Linked DNA regions of Parasedimentitalea psychrophila. The protein of the gene in region 2 interacts with the protein of the main gene of each other region in a pairwise test. Links are inferred from orthologs where the notes say so. Each region holds a gene or a part of one and is shown on either strand. Other genes may lie near its edges. The genes, in order: mrdA and QPJ95_RS21790.

Evidence for each region.
Region 1: the proteins of QPJ95_RS21790 (region 2) and mrdA interact in binary tests that used the Escherichia coli proteins (3 or more experiments, as listed by UniProt). The link is inferred for Parasedimentitalea psychrophila from one-to-one orthologs.

Annotation. Positions count from the first base shown.
Region 1 is NZ_CP127247.1:1,189,471-1,199,957, reverse strand. Bases 3,138-6,137 are described here. They hold mrdA (penicillin-binding protein 2), read right to left. Parts: upstream 5,610-6,137; coding sequence 3,666-5,609; downstream 3,138-3,665. Other genes in these bases: QPJ95_RS05710 (rod shape-determining protein MreD), read right to left, coding at 5,606-6,137; rodA (rod shape-determining protein RodA), read right to left, coding at 3,138-3,669. Also shown: QPJ95_RS05735 (M3 family metallopeptidase), read left to right, coding at 1-932; QPJ95_RS05730 (2-hydroxyacid dehydrogenase), read right to left, coding at 1,011-1,937; QPJ95_RS05725 (VOC family protein), read right to left, coding at 1,934-2,344; more of rodA, read right to left, coding at 2,530-3,137; more of QPJ95_RS05710, read right to left, coding at 6,138-6,145; rod shape-determining protein MreC, read right to left, coding at 6,138-7,052; QPJ95_RS05700 (rod shape-determining protein), read right to left, coding at 7,108-8,154; QPJ95_RS05695 (2-isopropylmalate synthase), read right to left, coding at 8,925-10,487. UniProt on the Escherichia coli protein: Catalyzes cross-linking of the peptidoglycan cell wall. Responsible for the determination of the rod shape of the cell. Is probably required for lateral peptidoglycan synthesis and maintenance of the correct diameter during lateral and centripetal growth.
Region 2 is NZ_CP127247.1:4,514,441-4,525,049, forward strand. What follows is about bases 3,890-7,011. They hold QPJ95_RS21790 (penicillin-binding protein 1A), read right to left. Parts: upstream 6,641-7,011; coding sequence 4,139-6,640; downstream 3,890-4,138. Other genes in these bases: QPJ95_RS21785 (aminoglycoside phosphotransferase family protein), read left to right, coding at 3,890-4,145; QPJ95_RS21795 (N-acetylmuramoyl-L-alanine amidase), read right to left, coding at 6,808-7,011. Outside these bases: QPJ95_RS21770 (helix-turn-helix domain-containing protein), read left to right, coding at 1-789; QPJ95_RS21775 (DUF2189 domain-containing protein), read right to left, coding at 837-1,613; prfB (peptide chain release factor 2), read right to left, coding at 2,113-3,234; more of QPJ95_RS21785, read left to right, coding at 3,312-3,889; more of QPJ95_RS21795, read right to left, coding at 7,012-8,067; QPJ95_RS21800 (pyridoxal phosphate-dependent aminotransferase), read right to left, coding at 8,113-9,267; QPJ95_RS21805 (M48 family metalloprotease), read left to right, coding at 9,266-10,609. UniProt on the Escherichia coli protein: Cell wall formation. Synthesis of cross-linked peptidoglycan from the lipid intermediates.

The DNA.
Region 1 (10,487 bases), 3.3 Mb from region 2 along the record:
TCGAGGCCTCGTTTGCCTGTGCCACCCGCCTGTTCGGGTTGCAGTTTGCACCGCTGGACGTGGACCTGTACCACCCCGATTGCCGCGCCTGGGAGGTTACGCGGGATGGCAAACATGTGGCTGTGTTCATCGGCGATTATTTTGCCCGCGGCTCTAAACGCTCTGGCGCCTGGTGTTCTGCCATGCGCGGTCAGGCCAAGTTCCCGCAGGTGCAGGCACCTGTGGTGATCAACGTCTGCAATTTTGCCAAGGCAGAGCCGGCGCTGCTGTCCTGGGACGATGCCCGCACCCTGTTCCACGAGTTTGGTCATGCGCTGCACCAGATGCTGTCGAATGTGAGTTATGAGAGCATCTCGGGCACCTCCGTGGCGCGGGATTTTGTCGAACTGCCCAGCCAATTGTATGAACACTGGCTTGAGGTCCCCGAGGTGCTGGCTGAATTTGCCACCCACGCAGACACAGGTGCTGCGATGCCGCAAGAGCTGCTGAACAAGGTGCTGGGCGCCGCCAATTTTGATATGGGGTTCCAGACGGTGGAATATGTAGCCTCGGCGCTGGTCGATCTGGCCTTTCATGAGGGTGCGGCGCCGACAGATGTGATGGCCAAACAAGATGAGGTGTTGAGCGAGATTGGCCTGCCACCGGCGATCACCATGCGCCACGCCAGCCCGCATTTCGCGCATGTCTTTGCGGGCGACGGCTACAGTTCGGGTTATTACAGCTACATGTGGTCCGAGGTGATGGACGCCGATGCATTTGCCGCCTTTGAGGAGGCCGGAGGGGCCTTTGATGCCGAGCGGGCCAAGGCGTTGGAAGACACCATTCTGTCGACCGGCGGCTCGCAGGATCCGGGCGAATTATATGTGGCGTTCCGGGGCCGGTTGCCGGGGGTGGAGGCCCTGCTCAAGGGGCGGGGGCTGGGGGCCAGCTAAAGCGCCCGTCCCGGGCGCGGCCTCCGGCGGAGGTATTTGAAACAAGAAGAAGGCGCGCGCTGGCGCCTTCTTTTGCGGTCAGTACCCCAGATCGCGATCCACCAGATGCAAATATGGCTCTGCAGCTTCGCCGCGCCGGATGTTCTCGGCTATCACCTGTGCGGAGGTAATGGTGCGGGTTTCGGCGGCAATATGTGGGGTGACAGTGACCTTGGGATGCGCCCAATAGGGGTGATCACTGGGCAGCGGCTCAATGCGGAAGACATCCAGTGTGGCATGCGCGATATGACCGCAGTCCAATGCATCCAGTAGCGCGGCATCGTCGATCAAAGGCCCTCGGCCCGGATTGATGATCCGCGCGCCTTTGGGAAGCTGTGCCAATGTTCGCGCGTTCAGTGTATTCTCGGTTGCCGACGTGTCCGGCAGCAGGAGCACCACAATTTCAGCGCTGGTCAATGCCTGCACCAGCCCCTCAGCCCCATGTCGACAGGTAATGCCTTCGATCACCTTGGGCGCGCGAGACCATCCTGTCACCGGAAACCCCAGTTGCGATAATGCGCTGGCGCAGGCCTGCCCAAGCGCGCCTTGCCCCAGAACGGTGACCGGGCGCTCCATTGCCAAGGGGGGCACCTTGGGCTCCCATTGATCCTGCTGTAAGATGGCACGGTCAATATCCAGGTGGTAGCGCAGGACATGGCCGGTCACCCATTCCACCATGCCGGCGGTCAGCCCCGGATCCACCATCCGGCACAGGGGCATCGTCAGGCTGGCGTTGCCAACGATCTTTTCCACCCCTGCCCAGAGGCTATGCACCGACTTGCATCGGGTGTAGGGGGTGAAATCCGACAACGGGCCATTGGGCGCATAGATGATGTAATCCACACTGTCCGGCGCGTGGTCGACCCGCAAATCAACATCCAGCCCGGCCTGGCCAAAGGCCGCCTTGAGCGGTGCGGCATAAGTGTCCCAACGTGGGGGGAGGGCGGCGAACTGGACGTTGATCATCGGGCAAAAACTCCGGCCATATCTGTGAAGCCTTTGATCTCAATCGGGTTGCCTGCCGGATCATGGAAGAACATTGTGCTTTGCTCTCCCGGCTCCCCGGTGAAACGGGTGGTTGGGGATATGGTGAAATCCACATTCTTGACCACCAGGTTATCAGCCAAGACCTGCCACTGGTCCTGTGGCAGGATCACCCCCAAATGCGGCATTGGCACCATGTGCTCTCCGACCTGGCCGGAATTGGTTGTCGCAAAGACCGGCCCCAGATGCAGCGAGATCTGGTGACCAAAGAAGTTGAAATCAACCCAGGTCTTGGTGCTGCGGCCCTCGGCGCAACCCAGAACCCCGCCATAAAAGGCGCGGGCCCGCTGTAGGTCATCGACGTGATAGGCGAGGTGAAAAATGCTCATGGCGCTGCATCCCAATAGTGATTTCCCGGACCCTGAGTGGGAACGCGGCGGCGTGCAACCCCCAATTGGCTATTCAGTAACACCAGACAGGTCTCCCAGATCCATCCGCTCTTCATCTGGCCAAAAATATCCCGGGAGTGAATTGGCCGTCAGGCCAAGAGGGGGCTGGCCCCCTTTGATGCCCCTTAACGCGGCCTATGGACATGGGCGCTCTGCACAAGGCCAAAGGCCGCCAGCAGCACTAGCATCACGGAGCCTCCGTAGGACACCATTGGTAATGGCACCCCAACCACCGGAGCAAGCCCCATGACCATCGACATATTGACCGCAAAATACAGGAAAAAGGTGATTGATACCCCCATGATCACCAACGCGGAAAACCGGTCTTTGGTGGCCAGCGCCGCGGCGATACAAAACACCACGATCAGCATGTAGATGCCCAGCAACGAGACGCCGCCAACAAACCCAAATTCCTCGGCCAGAGTTGTGAAAATGAAATCCGTGTGTTTCTCGGGCAGAAAATTCAGCCGCGATTGGGTGCCCTGCATAAAGCCACGCCCGGACCAACCGCCAGACCCCAAGGCGATCTTCGACTGGGTGATGTGATAGCCGGCGCCCAGCGGGTCGGTTGAGGGGTCCAGAAAGGTATCAATGCGCCGATATTGATAGTCCTTGAGCAACTGCCAGGAGGTGCCGCGACCTTGGAACACCGCGGTGATCAGGCCAACCCCGGCCGCGATCACTGCGGCAAAATAGGCCCAGTGTACCCCGGCCAGGAACATCACGCCGCCGCCCGCTGCCAGCAGCAGGATCGAGGTGCCAAGATCGGGCTGGCGCAGCACCATAAACGTCGGCACCATAATCGCCACCACCGGGATCGCTATCCACAGCGGCCGCGAGGTTTGCTCACGGGGGAGCCAATCGTAGTAGGCGGCCAGCAGCATCACCAGGGTGATCTTGGTCAGTTCAGAGGGCTGCAACCGCATAAAGCCCAGGTCAATCCAGCGCTGCGCCCCCATGCCAATCGTGCCAAAAAACTCCACCGCCAGCAGCAGGGCAATGGAGCTCAGATAGGCCACAACTGCCATGTTGCGCCAAAACCAGATCGGCACCATGGCGATGAAGAACATCACTGCCAGCCCCATGCCAAAGCGTTTCACCTGTGGTTCCACCCAGGGGCGGACTGATCCTCCGGCCACCGAATAGAGCATGAGAAAGCCAATGCAGGCCACCGAGATCAGCAGTAGCACCAGCGGCCAGTTCAGAAACAAGATCTTGCGCAGCCCGGTTGGGGTGGTCTTGGCATTATACTCCAGATAGCTCATGCGCGGTCGCTCGCGTCCTGCAGCCGAGCCGGGCGTTCTCGCTCCAGTCGCTCCTGCTGCGCTTTGATCCGATTGCGGTCTTTCTTCGGATAGGCCGCCAGCGGCGGGGTGCCACCGTAAAGCGCTTGCAGCATGACATCGCGGACAATCGGGGCGGCGGCTGTGGAGCCTCCGCCGCCGTGCTCGACAATAACCGCGATGGCAAATTTCGGATTATCAAAGGGGGCAAAGCTGACAAACAGCGCGTGGTCGCGCCGTTCCCAGGGCAGATCCCTGTTGCGGATCACCCCGGCAGCGCGTTCGGCGGCGGTGATATTGCGGACCTGGCTGGTGCCGGACTTGCCCGCCATACGCATTGTTTCTTCAATGATCCGAGACTTATACCCGGTGCCGCGCCGGTCGTTTGATACTGAAAACATGCCTTTGCGCACGGTGCGCAGATTGTTTTCGTTCAACCCCAGGGGCACCCCCGCGCCGTTGGGCTGTTCGATGCCATCGATGGATTTGATCAGCCGCGGCGTAATGCTGCGCCCGGTGGCCAGCCGCGCGGTCATCACCGCCAGTTGCATCGGTGACGCCAGCATAAAGCCCTGCCCGATAGAGGCATTGGCGGTGTCGCCAATCAGCCAGTCTTCCCCGCGATTGCGGCTTTTCCACTCTTTGGTCGGCGTCAGCCCGGCGGCAACGGCGGACATCGGCAGATCATGGCGAATGCCCAACCCCATGCGCTGCGCCATGGCGGTAATTTTATCAATGCCGACCTTCAGCGCCAGATCATAGTAATAGACATCACAAGACCGTTTCAGCGAGGTGTTCAGATCCACATTGCCGTGGCCGCCGCGTTTCCAGCAGTGGAACCGACGGCCCGCAACCTCAAGATAGCCAGGGCACCAAACAGTTTCCTCGGTGCCAATAATGCCTTCTTCCAGCGCTGCCAGTGCAACAATCATCTTGAAGGTCGATCCTGGCGGGTAGGTGCCCTGTACCGATTTATTGGCCAGCGGCCGATAGGTGTTTTCGGTCAGCTCCCGGTAGTCGGCAATTGAAATGCCGCGCACAAACAGGTTGGGGTCAAAACTGGGGGCCGAGGAAATGGCGCGCAGATCACCGTTTTCGCAGTCGATTACCACGGCGCTGGCGCTCTCAGTGCCCAATCGAGCCTGAACATAGCCTTGCAATTCGGCATCGACGGTGAGCTGCATATCCGCGCCGGCCACGCCATCGCGGCGGTCCAGCTCGCGCATCACCCGACCAGTGGCATTGACCTCTACCCGCTTGGCGCCGGCCTTGCCCCGCAGCATGTCTTCGCGCTTCGCCTCAAAGCCGACCTTGCCGATCTGAAAGCGGGGGATCCGCAGGATGGGCTCCGGGTCGGTGATCTGGTCCAGATCATAATCGGAAACCGGGCCGACATAGCCAACCACATGGGCAAAATCCGCCCGCCGGGGATAGATCCGGGCCAGACCAACCTCGGGGGTGATGCCGGGCAGGGCCGGGGCATTCACCGCCACCTTTGAAATTTCCTGCCAGTCGATCTGATCTGCCAGGGTCACCGGTAGAAACGGCGGCGAGCGGCGCATCTCGGCAATGGCGCGTTCCAGATCCTTGGGATCAATCTCGATCAGCCGCGATAGATCCTTGATCACCTTGTCGACGTCGCCTGCATCTTCGGGGACAATGATGATGCGGTAAGAGGGGGAATTGCGGGCCAGCGCAATGCCATTGCGGTCAAAGATTTCACCCCGGGCCGGGGCCAGCAGCCGGATGTTGATGCGGTTCTCTTCCGCCAGCAGCCGGAACTGGTCGGCCTGATCCACCTGCAGGTGACGCATCCGCATCGCCAGACCACCGGCAAAGACCAGCTGAAAACCGCCCAGCAACAGAGCCCGGCGACTAAGAGTGCGATGGGTGGTTTCCAGTTCTTTTGGGTTGCGTTTCATAGGCGTATTCCCAGGGTCTCAAGCTCAGTCGAGCTCATCCGGCGCACCCCCAGAATAGACTGACTGACAAGCACCACCAAGGGATAGGCGGCAATGGTCAGTATCATCTGTATCAGGATCAAACCAAACGGCGCTTGCTGCACGCCCACCAGCGCCAGCGCCATGCGGTTGAGCACGGTAATTGCGGTCAGGACCAGGCTGACCGAAAGCCACTCGGCGGCAAAACCGGTATCGCGGTGGCTCAGGGCGCGGGGCTTCAGGTACTCGCATGCCAACAGCACAAGCAATGCCAGCAACCCGGGGGGTCTTTGAAACATCAGGTCCGCCAGCAACAGTGTCACCGCCAGCAACACAGTCGGAAGATAGTCCGGGCGGCGCAGCGACCAGGCCAATGCCGAGGCCACCAGCAGATCAGGCGGCGCCCATTTGCGCGGAACCGTATCCAGCGGCAACAGGTGGAAAAACATGATCAGCAGGGCCAGCGCCGGGAACGCAGCCCGCATGATCCAGACATGCGCAGGCGAGGTGTTAGCCATTGTCGGTCCCCAGGCTCTTGGGGCGGGGGCGCGGCAGGGGCGCCCCGGGTGGCGGCGTCACCAGCCCTCCGGGGGTATTGATGCCTTCGGTGCCATGGTGGCGCAGCACGCGCAGAAACTCCAGCCGCTCATAATCGGCAGACAGGCGCACCCGCAAACGGCCAGAGGGGTCGCTGGCCACCTGGCCAATCAATAGCCCGGCCGGGAATACATCGCCATCGCCCGAGGTTATCACCCGGTCACCGGGGCGCAGTTTGTCCGGGTTTTCCAGGAAATCGATTATCGGAGCGGCGCTGTTGTCGCCGGCAATCAGCGCATTCTGGCCCGAGGGCTGGATCGTCGCGGGCACCGAACTGGCGGCATCGGTTAACAGGATCACCCGCGCCGTATTGCGCCCGGTCCCCGAGATCCGCCCCACCAGGCCAATCCCATCCATCGCCGCCCAACCATCGCGCACCCCGTCACGCGACCCGACATTCAGCAGCACAGACTGGCGAAACGGAGAGCCACTGTCGGCCATCACCACGCCGGTGATATAGGTCAGCCGCGCATCCAGCCGTACATTGTTGAGATCCAGCAGCCGGGCATTTTCCTGCTCCAGTTGCAGCGCCGCCTCTTTCCAGGCCTGCATCCGCCGCAACTCGGACCGCAACTCGCGGTTTTGTTTGGACAATCGCTGATAAGATTGAAAGTCGCGCACCAGATTGATGGTGCCGATCACCGGCACCATTGCCCATTCCATGTTGGGCACCACGGCATCGACGACCTGAGCCCGGAATCGCTCGACCCTGGGGCTATCGATGCGCCAGACAATGAAGATCAGCGCCAGACAGAGACAGGTTACCACAACCAGCAATCGCTTCAGCGGGGTGCCGTAGTCTTCGCGCTGGGATCGATCTTTGGCCAAGGGGCTCCTCCTGGGTACTTAGATGGCACCCCATAGATGGCGAAAGGTAAGACCCTTAGCTGTCGTAATCAATTGCGTGGCGCAGTTGCTTTTCAAATTCCAGCGCCTTGCCAGTGCCCAGAGCCACGCAATTCAGACTTTCATCGGCAATCGACACCGCCAATCCGGTCTGTTCACGCAATGTCAGGTCCAGGTCGCCGAGCAGGGCGCCGCCACCGGTCAGCATGACGCCACGGTCGACAATATCCGCGGCCAGATCCGGCGGTGTGGCCTCAAGCGCTGTCATCACCGCTTCGCAGATTTGCTGAACCGGTTCGGCCAGCGCCTCGGCGATTTGCGCCTGACTGATCTCGATTTCCTTGGGGACGCCGTTCAGCAGGTCACGACCGCGAATCTGCATCGACTGGCCGCGGCCATCGTCGGGCATCCGGGCGGTGCCGATTGAGGTCTTGATGCGCTCAGCGGTGGCTTCACCGACCAACAGATTCTGCTGACGTCGCAGATAAGAAATAATCGCTTCGTCCATCCGGTCGCCGCCAACCCGCACCGAGCGCGCATAGACGATGTCACCCAGCGACAGGACCGCCACTTCGGTGGTGCCGCCGCCAATATCGACCACCATATTGCCGGTGGGGTCGGTGATGGGCATTCCAGCCCCAATGGCCGCCGCAATCGGTTCGGCAATCAGCCCGGCCTTGCGGGCCCCGGCTGACAGCACCGATTGTCGGATTGCCCGCTTCTCAACCGGCGTGGCACCATATGGCACACAGACGATAATCTTGGGTTTGGAGAAGGTTGACCGTTTGTGGACCTTGCGGATGAAGTACTTGATCATCTCTTCGGCGGTGTCAAAATCGGCAATGACACCTTCGCGCATTGGCCGGATCGCCTCGATCGAGCCGGGGGTTCGGCCCAGCATCAGCTTGGCGTCCTCGCCGACAGCCAGCACGGTCTTGACGCCATCCTTGACGTGATAAGCCACCACCGAAGGTTCGGACAGGATCACGCCCCGGCCTTTGACGTAGACCAGGGTGTTTGCTGTTCCAAGGTCAATAGCCATATCCGACGTGAACAGGCCGGACAAAAATCCAAAGATCGACATATTAAAGGGATCCTGTAAATGCTGTACCAGTGGCCCGCGACTCCGCGTAAATCGCGGGCATCAGATCTTATAAGCGGCACAGCGGCGTCGCGAAAGAGTGTTTTCTGTCCAACTAGCGCCTTTTCGCCGGGCGCGCCCGCTTTTCGCGGCTCAGGTCTTGGGTATTGGAGCCCGGTCTGCAGCCACTTCACTCCGGGTGCGGGTAAAGGCCGCCGCGCCACCCTGACACCGAGCTCCGCGCCAGCGCCAAGGCGCTGTAGCCCTGCCGTGATGTCGCAGCGAACCGGGCTGAGGGTTTACACACGACCGATAGGTAGCGGCCCAGCTTTAGTGGCCGCCTATTGATCTAGGCGGTGCACTCCCGCGCCTTTGCCGCTCATCACAGATGAGAGGCAAAGCCTTGGGCGTGGCGCCGCTGCGCGGCGCAGGTCAGCTGATTTGGCGGGTTTATCACTTCCTGGTGCAAGGCGCAGTGCGCACTTTTTGATCTGATGGCGCCCCGGTGTTTTATCAGACATATCTGCAGGTCGCCTTGGTTCTCAAATGAAGCCTGCAACTGCAGCCCATCAATGGCGCATTCAGGGCAGACCTGTCGCTGAAACGTTTCCCCCGCAACACTTTGCACCGCGTAGCGGTGCCGGGCCCAAGGCCCTAATCTGTTGCGGCGCAGCCGCACCAGCTTGGGGCGCGGGAGATCGCCGTTTCAAAGCCGCTGGGAAACAAAAAGGGCCACCCAGATGGATGGCCCCTCTCTATCCTGACGTCACCACTCAGGTGACGTCTTTATACGAGATCTCGCGGGTGTCGGCACCTTCACCAACTTTTCCACGGCGTATGATCAGCCGGTTCAGCGCGTTCACATAGGCCTTGGCCGAGGCCACAACCGTGTCGGTATTTGCGCTCTCACCGGTGGCAATCATGCCGTCCTCTTCCAGCCGCACCGAAACCGTGGCCTGGGCGTCGGTGCCCTCGGTCACCGCCTGCACCTGATACAGTTGCAGGCGGGCGGTGTTGGGGTGAATCTCCCGGATCGCCTTGAAGGTGGCATCCACCGGGCCGTCGCCACTGGCGGTGGCGCTGACATCCTGACCGTCGATCTCCATCTCAATGGTGGCTTCCGCCGGGCCGCCGGTGCCGCAGACCACCTTCATCGACACGATCTGCAGATGATCATTCTCGGCATCCTCGCCGGACCGCATCAGGGCGATGATATCGTCGTCAAACACCTCTTTCTTGCGGTCGGCCAGCTCTTTGAAGCGCACAAAGACGTCCCTGAGCTGGTTGTCACCCACCTCAAAGCCAAACTGCTGCAGCTTGTCGCGCAGCGCCGCCCGGCCCGAGTGTTTGCCCAGCGGCAATGACGTCCCGGACAGCCCCACATCCGAGGGCCGCATGATCTCGAACGTCTCGGCGTTTTTAAGCATGCCGTCCTGATGGATGCCAGACTCGTGGGCAAAGGCGTTCTTACCGACAATCGCTTTGTTGAACTGCACCGCAAAGCCGGACACCGCCGCCACCCGGCGCGAGATATGCATGATCTTTCGGGTGTCGATGCCGGTGCTCCAGGGCATGATGTCATTGCGCACTTTCAGCGCCATCACCACCTCTTCCAATGCGGTATTGCCGGCCCGCTCGCCGAGCCCGTTGATGGTGCATTCGATCTGCCGCGCGCCGCCAGCCACAGCTGCCAGCGAGTTCGCCGTCGCCATGCCCAGGTCATTGTGACAATGGGTGGCAAAGATCACCTCATCGGCGCCCGGCACCGTTTCGATCAGACGTTTGATCAGCTCAGCGCTTTCCACCGGGGCCGTGTAACCAACCGTGTCGGGGATGTTGATGGTGCTGGCACCGGCCTTGATGGCGATCTCGATCACCCGGCACAGATAGTCCCACTCGGTGCGGGTGGCATCCATCGGCGACCACTGCACGTTGTCGCACAGGTTGCGGGCATGGGTGACCGATTTGTGGATCACATCGGCCATCTCATCCATCGTCAGGTTTGGAATAGCGCGGTGCAGCGGCGAGGTGCCGATGAAGGTATGGATGCGGTTCTTCTCGGCGTGTCTTATCGCCTCCCAGCAGCGGTCTATATCGCCGGTCTTGGCACGCGCCAAGCCGCAGATGCGGCTATTGGTGGCGTTCTTTGCAATCTCGGATACGGCGTTGAAATCGCCCTCAGATGCAATTGGGAAGCCGGCCTCGATGATATCGACGCCCATGTCATCCAGCAGCCCGGCAATCTCGAGCTTTTCATTGTGGGTCATGGTGGCGCCGGGGCTTTGTTCGCCGTCGCGCAGGGTGGTGTCAAAGATCACCACGCGGTCTTTGTCAGA
Region 2 (10,609 bases):
GTACCCCTTTCTCCGGCAGATTTGCGAAGCGTGTTTGGCGCCAATCTACGCCATCTGTCAAAAAAATACCCGTCCATTTCCGAACTGACGCGTCAGTTGAGCATCAACAGGACCCAGTTCAATCGCTATTTATCTGGCGAGAGTTTTCCGCGGCCGGATATTTTGGACCGGATCTGTTCGTTTTTTAATGTCGATGCGCGCATCCTGCTAGAGCCGGTCAACGAGCTTGAAACCAAGGGGAAAGTCCTCAACGGTCAATTCCTGAAAGACTTTCTTGGGCCGGGCGTCAGTTCGCTTTCGGAACAGTCATTTCCATCTGGAATCTATCGTTTTTCAAGACGCAGCTTCATCAGGGACAACCACTATCTGGTTGGCCTGTCGTATATTTTTCGCTCTGAAGGAGTCACTTATGTCAAAGGATTCGAGCCCAAAGAAGCAATGCGTCATCAGGGGCTGCCCTCGTTTTCACACTCGCGTGAGTTTCGCGGTTACGCGACCCGTCAGGATGACGGCGTTGCGCTGATCATCGCCCGGCGGGGGGCCTTGACCTGTTCCTTCAACTACCTTGCACGGGTGGCCTCGCTTGAGAATAATTTCTGGGTTGGCTACGTCAGCCGCACGGTGCGCGAAGGCAGCAGCGGCATCCGGGTCACCAAAATGGTCTACGAGCATTTGGGTGGTAAATTCGGTGACATCCTTGGCGCCGCGCGGGGGACAGGTTTTGTCCCAGAAGCGGGTTTGATGCCATTTCATCACCATTTGCTGCAGATCACAGAGCCGTTCCACTAACCGGGCAGCCCATGCTGTATTTCCGCCGCACAGGGCGTCACCCTGGATTATGGCTCGGCCACCACTATCAACCGATAGACATGCCAGCTTGAATGGCCCAGCAGCGGCAAAACCAGCAATAGTCCGACAAACCCAGGCAACATCGCGACAAACGTGGTGACTGCGATAAACGCCGCCCAACTGATCATCAGTGGAAAATTCTGCAAAACATACTGAAAGCTTGTGATCATCGCAGTGACAAAGTCAATTTCGCGGTCCAGCAAAAGCGGCAGAGACAGCACGGTGAGCATGAATAAAAGCAGTGCAATCAATGCGCCGATCAGGGTTCCAACGCCCAGCATCATCAGCCCGCTGGAGGATAGGAACACATCCAGCGATGACGACACATTGGTCATCGGAGACAAGCCCAGAAACAGTGCAAAGGTCAGATGGCCGAGGAAAAACCAAAACAGAAAAACCACCACGATTATAGCACAGAGCGACGGAAGCTGGCGGCTGCCCTGCTGCAACACGGCCCGAAGTACGTCTCTCAGGTTCTTCGGCCTGCCCTGTTCCAACCGGTGCGAAACCTCATACAGGCCCACAGCAGCAAAGGGGCCGACCAGTGGAAAGCCAATGGCCGCCAGAACCAGCCAAAACGTGGTCCCTGTCGCCTGTGTGATCCAGACCATGACCCAGCCGGCCAAGATATATAGCCCGGAAAATATCAATCCAAGTTCGGGTCTGGTGCGGAAATCCTTCCAACCCTGACGTACCGCCTGACGTAAGATGGCCAAAGTCATCGGCCGAAGCTGAGGCACGCCAAAATCTTTCTCTGTAATCATGAATGTCTCCTCCCAAAGACTCCCCCTCCCCGACCTCCCGGGGCAACAGGTATTGTTCTGGTCACAAAATGACCTGTTGGCTGGTGTTGCCAAGGGCTGGAAACTCCCGGTCTGCCCCAGTGTCACATTCGATTGCGTTCATTCATTATAGGTCTCCATCTGCACTCAGTTGATCTGTTTCAAATGCAAACAACCCGCCTTTTGGTGCCATCGCAGGCCCCGCAGTCGGTCAATTGACACGGCATTGGCCGATAGGCAAAACAGTTTTAGAACAGCAGCTTGAAGGTATTAGTTTGAGTGGCTTACGAAAGTTTCAAAGCAAGCCTACTGCCTGAATTCACACAATCAAATAGATAGCTCACATACATCTTTTATTAATGCATATTTCCCGCAAATGGGCGTCTCGGGGAATGTCACCAACCAGCCGCCTGTTGTGCGCCAGCATGCAAAAAGCCGGGTTGCCCCGGCTTTCATTGACCCAACTCCGATTAGTGGCGGTCTAGGCCTGCGCCTCAGCGCGGCTTTTGCCGGCAACATTCATCGCCAGAGTGGCAGCCATAAAGCCATCCAGATCGCCGTCCAGCACCCCCTTGGTGTCCGAGGTCTCGTGACTGGTCCGCAGATCCTTGACCATCTGGTAGGGCTGCAGCACGTATGAGCGGATCTGGTTGCCCCAGCCTGCATCGCCAGCGTTTTCATGCACCTCGTTTACCAGCGCACTGCGCTTGTCCAACTCCATCTGATAGAGCCGTGATTTCAGAGCCTTCATCGCGATGTCGCGGTTCTGGTGCTGTGACTTTTCCGAGCTGGTGACAACAATACCGGTGGGGTGGTGGGTGATCCGCACCGCCGAATCGGTGGTGTTGACGTGCTGACCACCCGCCCCTGATGAGCGGTAGGTATCAAGTCGGATGTCGGCCGGATTGACCTCAATCTCAATATTGTCGTCCACCACCGGGTACACTTTCACCGAGGTGAATGACGTGTGCCGCTTGGCCGCCGAGTCAAACGGTGAAATCCGCACCAAACGATGCACACCGCTCTCGGATTTCAACCAGCCATAGGCATTGTGCCCAGTAATCTTATAGGACGCCGACTTGATCCCGGCCTCTTCACCGGCACTCTCCGACTGCAGCTCGACCTTATAGCCTTTTTTCTCGGCCCAGCGGACATACATCCGCGCCAGCATCGAGGCCCAGTCGCAGCTTTCCGTGCCACCCGCGCCTGAGTTTATCTCAAGGAAGGTGTCGTTGCTGTCAGCCTCGCCGTCCAGCAGCGCTTCCAGCTCTTTCTCTGCCGCTTTGGCAGCCAACGTCTTCAGCCCGTCTTCGGCCTCACCTATGACCTCTTTGTCATCTTCCATCTCGCCCATTTCGATAAGCTCGACGTTATCAGCCATGTCCTGCTTGATGCCTGTGTAGGTGTCCATTGCATCGACCAGCATCTGCCGTTCGCGCATCAGTTTTTGCGCGGCTTCTGGATTGTCCCACAGATTGGGATCTTCGACGCGGGCGTCGAATTCCTCGAGCCGATGCGGCGCGGTTTCCTTGTCCATTCGCTGGGCGAGCAGGTCCAGAGATTTCTCAATCTCGGCCACATAGTTCTGGATCTCGGCGCGCATGGTTTGGTCCCAACTTGATCTATAAGGTCTGCGTGATACCAAGACCTGAAGGACACCACAAGATGATGGGAAGCGTTATGACTGATGGTCTTGCGGCAATAATGGCCCGGTGGCAGCTGACCAGTCCGGAAAACCTGTCTAAAACACCAATTGCCCAGCTTTGGCGCGTGCGCCAGGCAAATGGCACTCTGGCTGTTCTTAAAGTGTACAGGCAGGCCAGTCGGGGCAACGAGGCAGCAGGAGCCGCCCTGCTCAATGCCTGGTCCAAAAAGGGGGCGGTTCGAATATTCAAAGACAGCCGATCGGCACTGTTGATGGAGTGGCTAGACGGACCAAGTCTGGGTGACATTGCACGCGCAGGCGATGCGCCACGGGCGGATCAGCTACTCTGTGATACGGCCCGATGCCTACACCACCACCCAGTATCCGCCTTGCCAGATCTATGCGCACTAGAGGAGGTTTTTGTCCCTCTATTGGTGCTTGGAATTGCCCTGGATTGCCATCCCAATCTGCGCCAAGACATGTTGCGCGCCACTGAATTGGCACGGCAATTGCTCGCCCATCAGCCGCCGCCTGTGCCATTGCATGGCGATCTACACCATGACAATATCATCCTGACCTCCTCAGGCCCGCAAGCGTTTGATGCAAAGGGATATATTGGCGACCCTGCCTTTGAACTGGCTAATGCCCTGCGTCACCCCAAGGGGCTGCCCGCGCTGGTCCGCAACCAAGACCGCATCACAGAGGTGACAAAGCGTTTTGCTGAGGCGCTAAAGGTGCCGCCGCTACGGCTCGCGCAGTGGGCCGCAGCCAAATGCGCCCTGTCCATTGCTTACCGGGCAAAGGGCATGCTGTCCCAGGACGACGAAGCTGATTTGCTGGCCTTGTTGCTGGCTCAGGCCGGTCAATAAAGCCCCCCAGAGCTGACCGTGCCAAACGTCGCCTTGGGCCCCAGAACCGCGGTGCCGCCGCTTGAGGTTGTGACCTGTCGACCTGAGTCATTGATCTCTTCAAACAACGGTAGGTTTGATCCCATGGCAAATCCGCCATCATAGCTCAGCCCGAAGATCGGCTCAGCCCCATCGCGGAAATATTCAGCCACAACATACTCGCCACTGGCCTCATCCGGCAGACGGGCCCCGGTATAGCGGTCGATCTTGATGAAATGGCCACCCGGCGGCACGTCAAAGGGACCGCCGCCGTATTTGGCCGTCGCCTTCTCCATGAACTGCTGGAACACCGGGCCACAGGTATTGCCCCCATAGGTACCCCGCCCCAGTGGCCGTGGCCGATCATGACCAATGTAGCAGCCCGCCACAATATTCGAGGTAAAACCCACAAACCAGACGTCCCGCGCCTCGTTTGTGGTGCCGGTCTTGCCCGCGGTCGGCACCCCCAGGTGCACATTGCCAGAGGCGGTGCCACGTTCCACCACACCGCGCATCATCGAGGTCAGCTGATAGGCGGTGATCGGGTCCATCACCTGATCACGATCGGTGATAATCCGGGGCGCCACACCCTCGGGCAGCATGGTCGATGAGCAATCCACACAATCGCGGTCATCATGGCGATAAATCGTCAGCCCATCGCGATCCTGAATACGGTCAACCAGGGTTGGCTTCAGCCGCTCGCCGCCATTGGCAAACATTGCATAGGCGGTCACCATTTTGTACAGCGTGGTCTCCTCCGAGCCCAGCGAGTTGGCCAGATAGGGGCCCATCTCGTCATAGACACCAAAGCGTTCCGCATAGCCCGCAACCACCGGCATGCCAATTTCCTGGGCCAAACGGATTGTCATCAGGTTCCGAGAGCGCTCAATGCCGGTGCGCAGTGGCGTTGGCCCATAGAATTTATTCGACGAATTGCGCGGCCGCCACAGCCCTTGCGGTGTATTCACCTCGATCGGCGCATCCACAACAATGGTTGCCGGGCTATAGCCGCTGTCCAGTGCCGCAGCATAGACAAAGGGTTTGAAACTGGATCCCGGCTGGCGTTGTGCCTGGGTGGCGCGATTGAACACAGAATGCTGATAGGAAAACCCGCCCTGCATCGCCAACACCCGGCCCGAGTTCACGTCCATCGCCACAAAGCCGCCCTGCACTTCGGGAATTTGCCGCAATGACCAATGCTGAAAGGCGTCATCCTTGGTCTGCGCCCGCACCAGAACCACGTCACCGAGGGTGAGGTTATCCTTGAAACTCCCCTTCATCCAACTGATGTCCGCGCGCGGCACCGCGCCAATCGCTGCGGCCCCCTCGACGCCCACGGTCAGCTCTCTATCGCCGACCGCCAAGACCACCGCCGGCAGCCACTCGCCCCCCAGTGTGACATCTCTGGGCACATCGCTCGCCGCCAAGGCAGCCCGCCAGGCGGTCTCATCCTTCAGCAGATCCGCCGCAATCGTCAGCTCAGTGCCACGCCAGATCCCGCGCGAGCGGTCGTATTTTTCTAACCCCGTGCGCAGCGACAGCGCCGCCACCCGCTGCATTTCCGCATCAATGGTGGCGCGAACGGTAAAGCCGCCGGTAAAAAACTCACCCTCGCCAAAATCGACCGACAGCTGGCGGCGAATTTCATCGGTGAAATAGTCCCGTGGTGGCAGCGCGGTACGGAAACTCTCAAAATCACCGTTCTGCACCGAGCGCAGCGGCTGCTGCACTTCAACCCGGTAAACCGCCTCCGAAATATAGCCGTTCTGATACATTTCCCGCAGCACATAATCGCGCCGATCGGTCAGCCGCTGTTTGCCGCGCACCGGATGAAACTTGCCCGGCGCCTTGGGCAGGGAGGCGAGAAATGCCGCCTCATGCGGCGCCAGTTCTTCCAGCGTCTTGTTGAAATAAGTCTGCGAGGCTGCCGCCACCCCGTAAGAGTTCTGCCCCAGAAAGATCTCATTCATATAGAGCTCAAGGATCTGCTCCTTATCCAGCGTCTCCTCCAGCCGCGCCGCCAGGATGATTTCCTTGATCTTGCGCTCGGCCTTGCGATCGCCGGACAACAGGAAGTTCTTCATCACCTGCTGGGTGATGGTCGAGGCCCCCCGCACATTGGACCCTCGAGAGCGCACCGCCTCAATGGCGGCGGCCGCAATCCCGCGCATGTCATAGCCCTTATGGCTATAGAAATTCTTATCCTCAGCTGAAATGAAAGCCTGTTTCACCAAATCGGGGATCTCATCCGACGGCGCAAACAAACGGCGTTCCTTGGCAAACTCATCAATCAGTTGCCCCTCGCCTGAATAAATCCGGCTGATGGTCGGAGGCTGATACTGGGCCAGCGATTCGTGGCTGGGCAAATCACGCCCATAGATCCAGAACACGGCACCAACCGTCAGCGCCACCATCGCAATACCCAGCGTGATGGTACTAAAGATGGAGCCAAAGAATGAGAGAATAATCCTAAGCACTATACGGCCTTCCTGTGCACATGGCGCCTATATAAGGGCGCCAGCGCCAATGGTCAAAACAACAGATGGCGGTAATGCGCCATTTGCCCGCCCGCGAGCCAGTTGGATCTTCATCTGGCGCTAAATATCCCGGGGTTTGGGGCAGCGCCCCACCTGTATCATTGCATCTATTGTCGAACCAAGGCTCTGCGCGCAGCATCTTCCTCGCGCCAGCTCACCAGTCCATTCAAAATCCCGCGCGTCATTGTCGCCCGCCACGCGGGATCTTGCAGGTTTTTCAAATCACGCGGGCTGGACAGAAATCCGATCTCGATCAGCACTGAGGGGATATCCGCCGCCTTCAGCACCGAAAATCCCGCCGAGCGCAGCGGCCGGCGGTTCATCGGGCCGCCCTGATTGGCCATTCCCTCAACCAGGGCCTGGGCCAAGGCGTCACTGCGTGGCTGGGTCTCCTGCCGTGCCAGGTCCAGCAAGATACCGGTAACACGGTCATCCGCATCACTCAGATCCACGCCAGCCAAAAGATCACTGCGGTCATGTCGCTCCGCCAATTTGGCTGACGCCACATCCGAGGCTTCGGGCGACAGCACATGCACCGTCGCACCATGGGCCAGGCCTTCCGACAGGGAATCCGCATGGAGCGAGACAAACAGATCCGCTCCGGCCTGATGGGCCAGCGCAATGCGACGCTCCAGCGAGACAAAATAATCCCCGTCGCGGGTCAGTTGCACCTTAAAACGTCCCGACCGCACCAGTTCTTCACCCAGTTCAATGGCAAATCCCAGGATCAGATCCTTTTCCACCACCGCAGAACCATCTACTTTAGCCTCAGCGCCCGGATCAATGCCGCCATGACCAGGATCCAACACCACCAGCAACGGCGCATCCGAGCCCCGCGTTATGGGCGCAGGCAGACCTTCCGCCGGTGGCAGATCCCAGCGCGCATCCGTCGGGGCACCTACACTGGAAGCAAAGCTCTCGGCACTGGTCGAGGTTAGCTGCAGCTGCAATTTCGCCTGTGCCGTCACCGTATCGATATCCAGCGCCGCGCTTTCAACCTTCAGCGGGCCAGCCAATTCCAGCACCATCCGCGACCAACCCGGCACATAGGTGCCAAACTGTACCCGAGTGACCTGCTGCCCCTGCAACAAAGCCTCCGACCTCAACCCACGCCAGTCCACCTCCTGAAAATCAAGCACCAGACGCGGCGGGTCGTTCAGAGTGAACAACCGATAGGGCACCCCCTGGCTCAGGCCTAGCGCGATATGGGCACCGCCATTGTCGCGGTCCTCAATCCGGCTGGAGGCAGGATCAATGCGCGCCAGCCCGCTGAATCCCTGGGTCTGGGCCTGAGTCTGGGCATGGGCCGGTCCCCCCGGCCAGTTCAGGGCCAGGGTAAATGCTATGAGTGTAAAAACTCTGCTCATCTGTCTCACGCCTTTTTCGCCTCGTGTACCGCCATCGTCAAACCGTCAGCCTGCTTGCTGGCGGGTTGCCATGAATGCCTCCAGGCGCGCCAGCCCCTCTATTATATCAGAGGTTGACCGCGCATAGGAAAATCGCAGGGTGGTGGCGCCGCGGAGCGGATCAAAATCCAGGCCCGGCGTCACCGCAACCCCGGCTTTTTCCAGAATCTCCGCCGCAAAGGCACGGCTGTCCTGGGTCAGATCCGAGACATCCGCGTAGACGTAAAACGCCCCATCCGGCGGCGCGAACTTGGTGAATCCGGCCTTGGGCAGGCCCTGCAGCATCAGCGCGCGGTTGTGCGCATAAACACTCAGGTTTTGCCGCATTTCATCCTGACACTCCAGCGCCGCCAGTGCTGCCACCTGGCTGGCATGGGGGGCGCAAATGAACATGTTCTGAGCAATCCGCTCGATCACCCGCACATGATCCTCGGGCACCACCATCCAGCCAACCCGCCAGCCCGTCATCGCAAAGAACTTCGAGAAGGAGTTGATCACATAACACTCATCCGTCAGCTCCAGCGCGGTGACGGCCTTGGCCTCATATTCCAGCCCGTGATAAATCTCATCCGAGATAAAACTGGCGCCTTGCTCCTGCGTCGCAGCGATCAGCGCCTCCAAAGCATCGCGGTTCAGCATGGTTCCGGTTGGATTTGCAGGCGACGCAACCATCAGCCCTGCCAGATTCAGCCCTGCCAGTTCTGTCGCCACCGGCTGCAGGCGGTTTTCCGCCGCTGTCTGAATATCCACCGGCACCAACCCCAGCGCCTTTAGGATCTGCCGGTACGACGGATAGCCCGGCGCCCCGATACCAACCCGGTCGCCACTGTCGAACAGTGCGGTAAAGCCCAGCAGAAAGGCGCCAGAAGATCCCGGCGTCACGATCACCCGGTCCGGGTTCAGATCAACATTATACCACTCTCCATATAGCCGGGCGATACGTTGGCGCAGCGCCGGAAGCCCCAAAGCCACGGTATACCCCAGCGCGTCGCCATCCAGTGCGGCGGCCACTGCGCGCCGTGCGCCCAGGGGGGCACCGGTCGATGGCTGACCAACCTCCATGTGGATAATATGGCGACCGGCGTCTTCGGCCTGACGCGCGGCCTCCATCACATCCATCACAATGAAGGGATCGACATTTGATCGGGTTGAGTTTCGCATGTTGATCTCCCATGGTGCGGCCATGTTTATTGACCGTTTAAATCGGCTGGCGTCAATCCCGGCCCTGGTGTTGAGCACATTGTTCCTGGTGGCCTCGGCGCTGCCATCAGCGGCGCTCGGGTTGCTGCGCGATGCGGATATCGAACACGGGCTCAGCAAGTTGGCGGCGCCGGTCCTGACTGCGGCCGGGCTGAACGCCAAACGGGTGCGGGTCTTGGTGGTCAACGACGCCTCGTTCAACGCCTTCGTGGTGGATTCCCAAACCATCTTTGTGAACTACGGCCTGATTCTGAAAGTCACCAGTCCCGAGATGCTGCAGGCGGTGATTGGCCACGAGGCGGCGCATATTGCCAATGGTCACCTGTCCCGGCGCATGCAGAACATGCGCTCTGCCAGCTCAATCTCGGGTCTTGGTGTCGCACTGGCGGTTCTGGCCGCAGCGGCCGGCGCCGGAGAGGCCGCGGCGGGCATCGCCGTCGGCACCCAAAGTGCCGCCTTTCGCAGCTTTCTGGCCCATACACGTGCCGAAGAATCCTCGGCTGATCGCTCTGCCGCCGGCTATCTGACCCGCGCGGGCATCAGCCCACAGGGGCTGGTTGACCTGCATCAGGTTTTTTCCGGCCAGGACCTGCTGAGCACAGCCAATCAAGACCCCTATATGCGCTCGCACCCCCTCAGCCGCGACCGGCTACGCGCCGCCAAGGCCTATGTTGCCAGCTTTGGCGATCAAAGCACCCCCAACGCCGAGGCCAACTATTGGTTTGCCCGGGTCCGGGGCAAGCTGTCCGCCTTCAACCGGTCGCCAAAGTGGACCAAACGTCGCGCCAAAGAAGAGACCTCAAAAGACATTCGCCTGATGCGCGAAGCGGTGGCCTTTCACCGGCAAAACAACCTGAAAAAGTCACTGACGGCACTGAACGGCGCCCTGGCACAGCGGCCCAATGACGCCTATTATTATGAGCTGAAGGGCCAGATCCTGATGGAGAACCGGCGCTGGAGCGAGGCCCTGACAGCCTACCGGCGGGCCGTCGATCTGGCGCCCTCCGAAGCGCTGATCCTGGGCGGATATGGCCGTGCCTTACTGGCCGCCGGTCAACCAAAACAGGCCATCCAAGCGATGGAGAAGGCCCGTGCCCGCGATTTCCGCGATGCCCGGCTGCTGCGGGACATGTCGCTGGCCTATGCCAAGACAGGCCGAACCGGCATGGCGGCGCTGGTCACCGCCGAGAGATACGCCCTACAGGGCCGAATGGATGACGCAGGCCGACACGCCAAACGTGCCAGTGCTTTGCTGCCGCGAGGCTCTGCCACTTGGCGACGGGCACAGGATGTGCTTATCGCT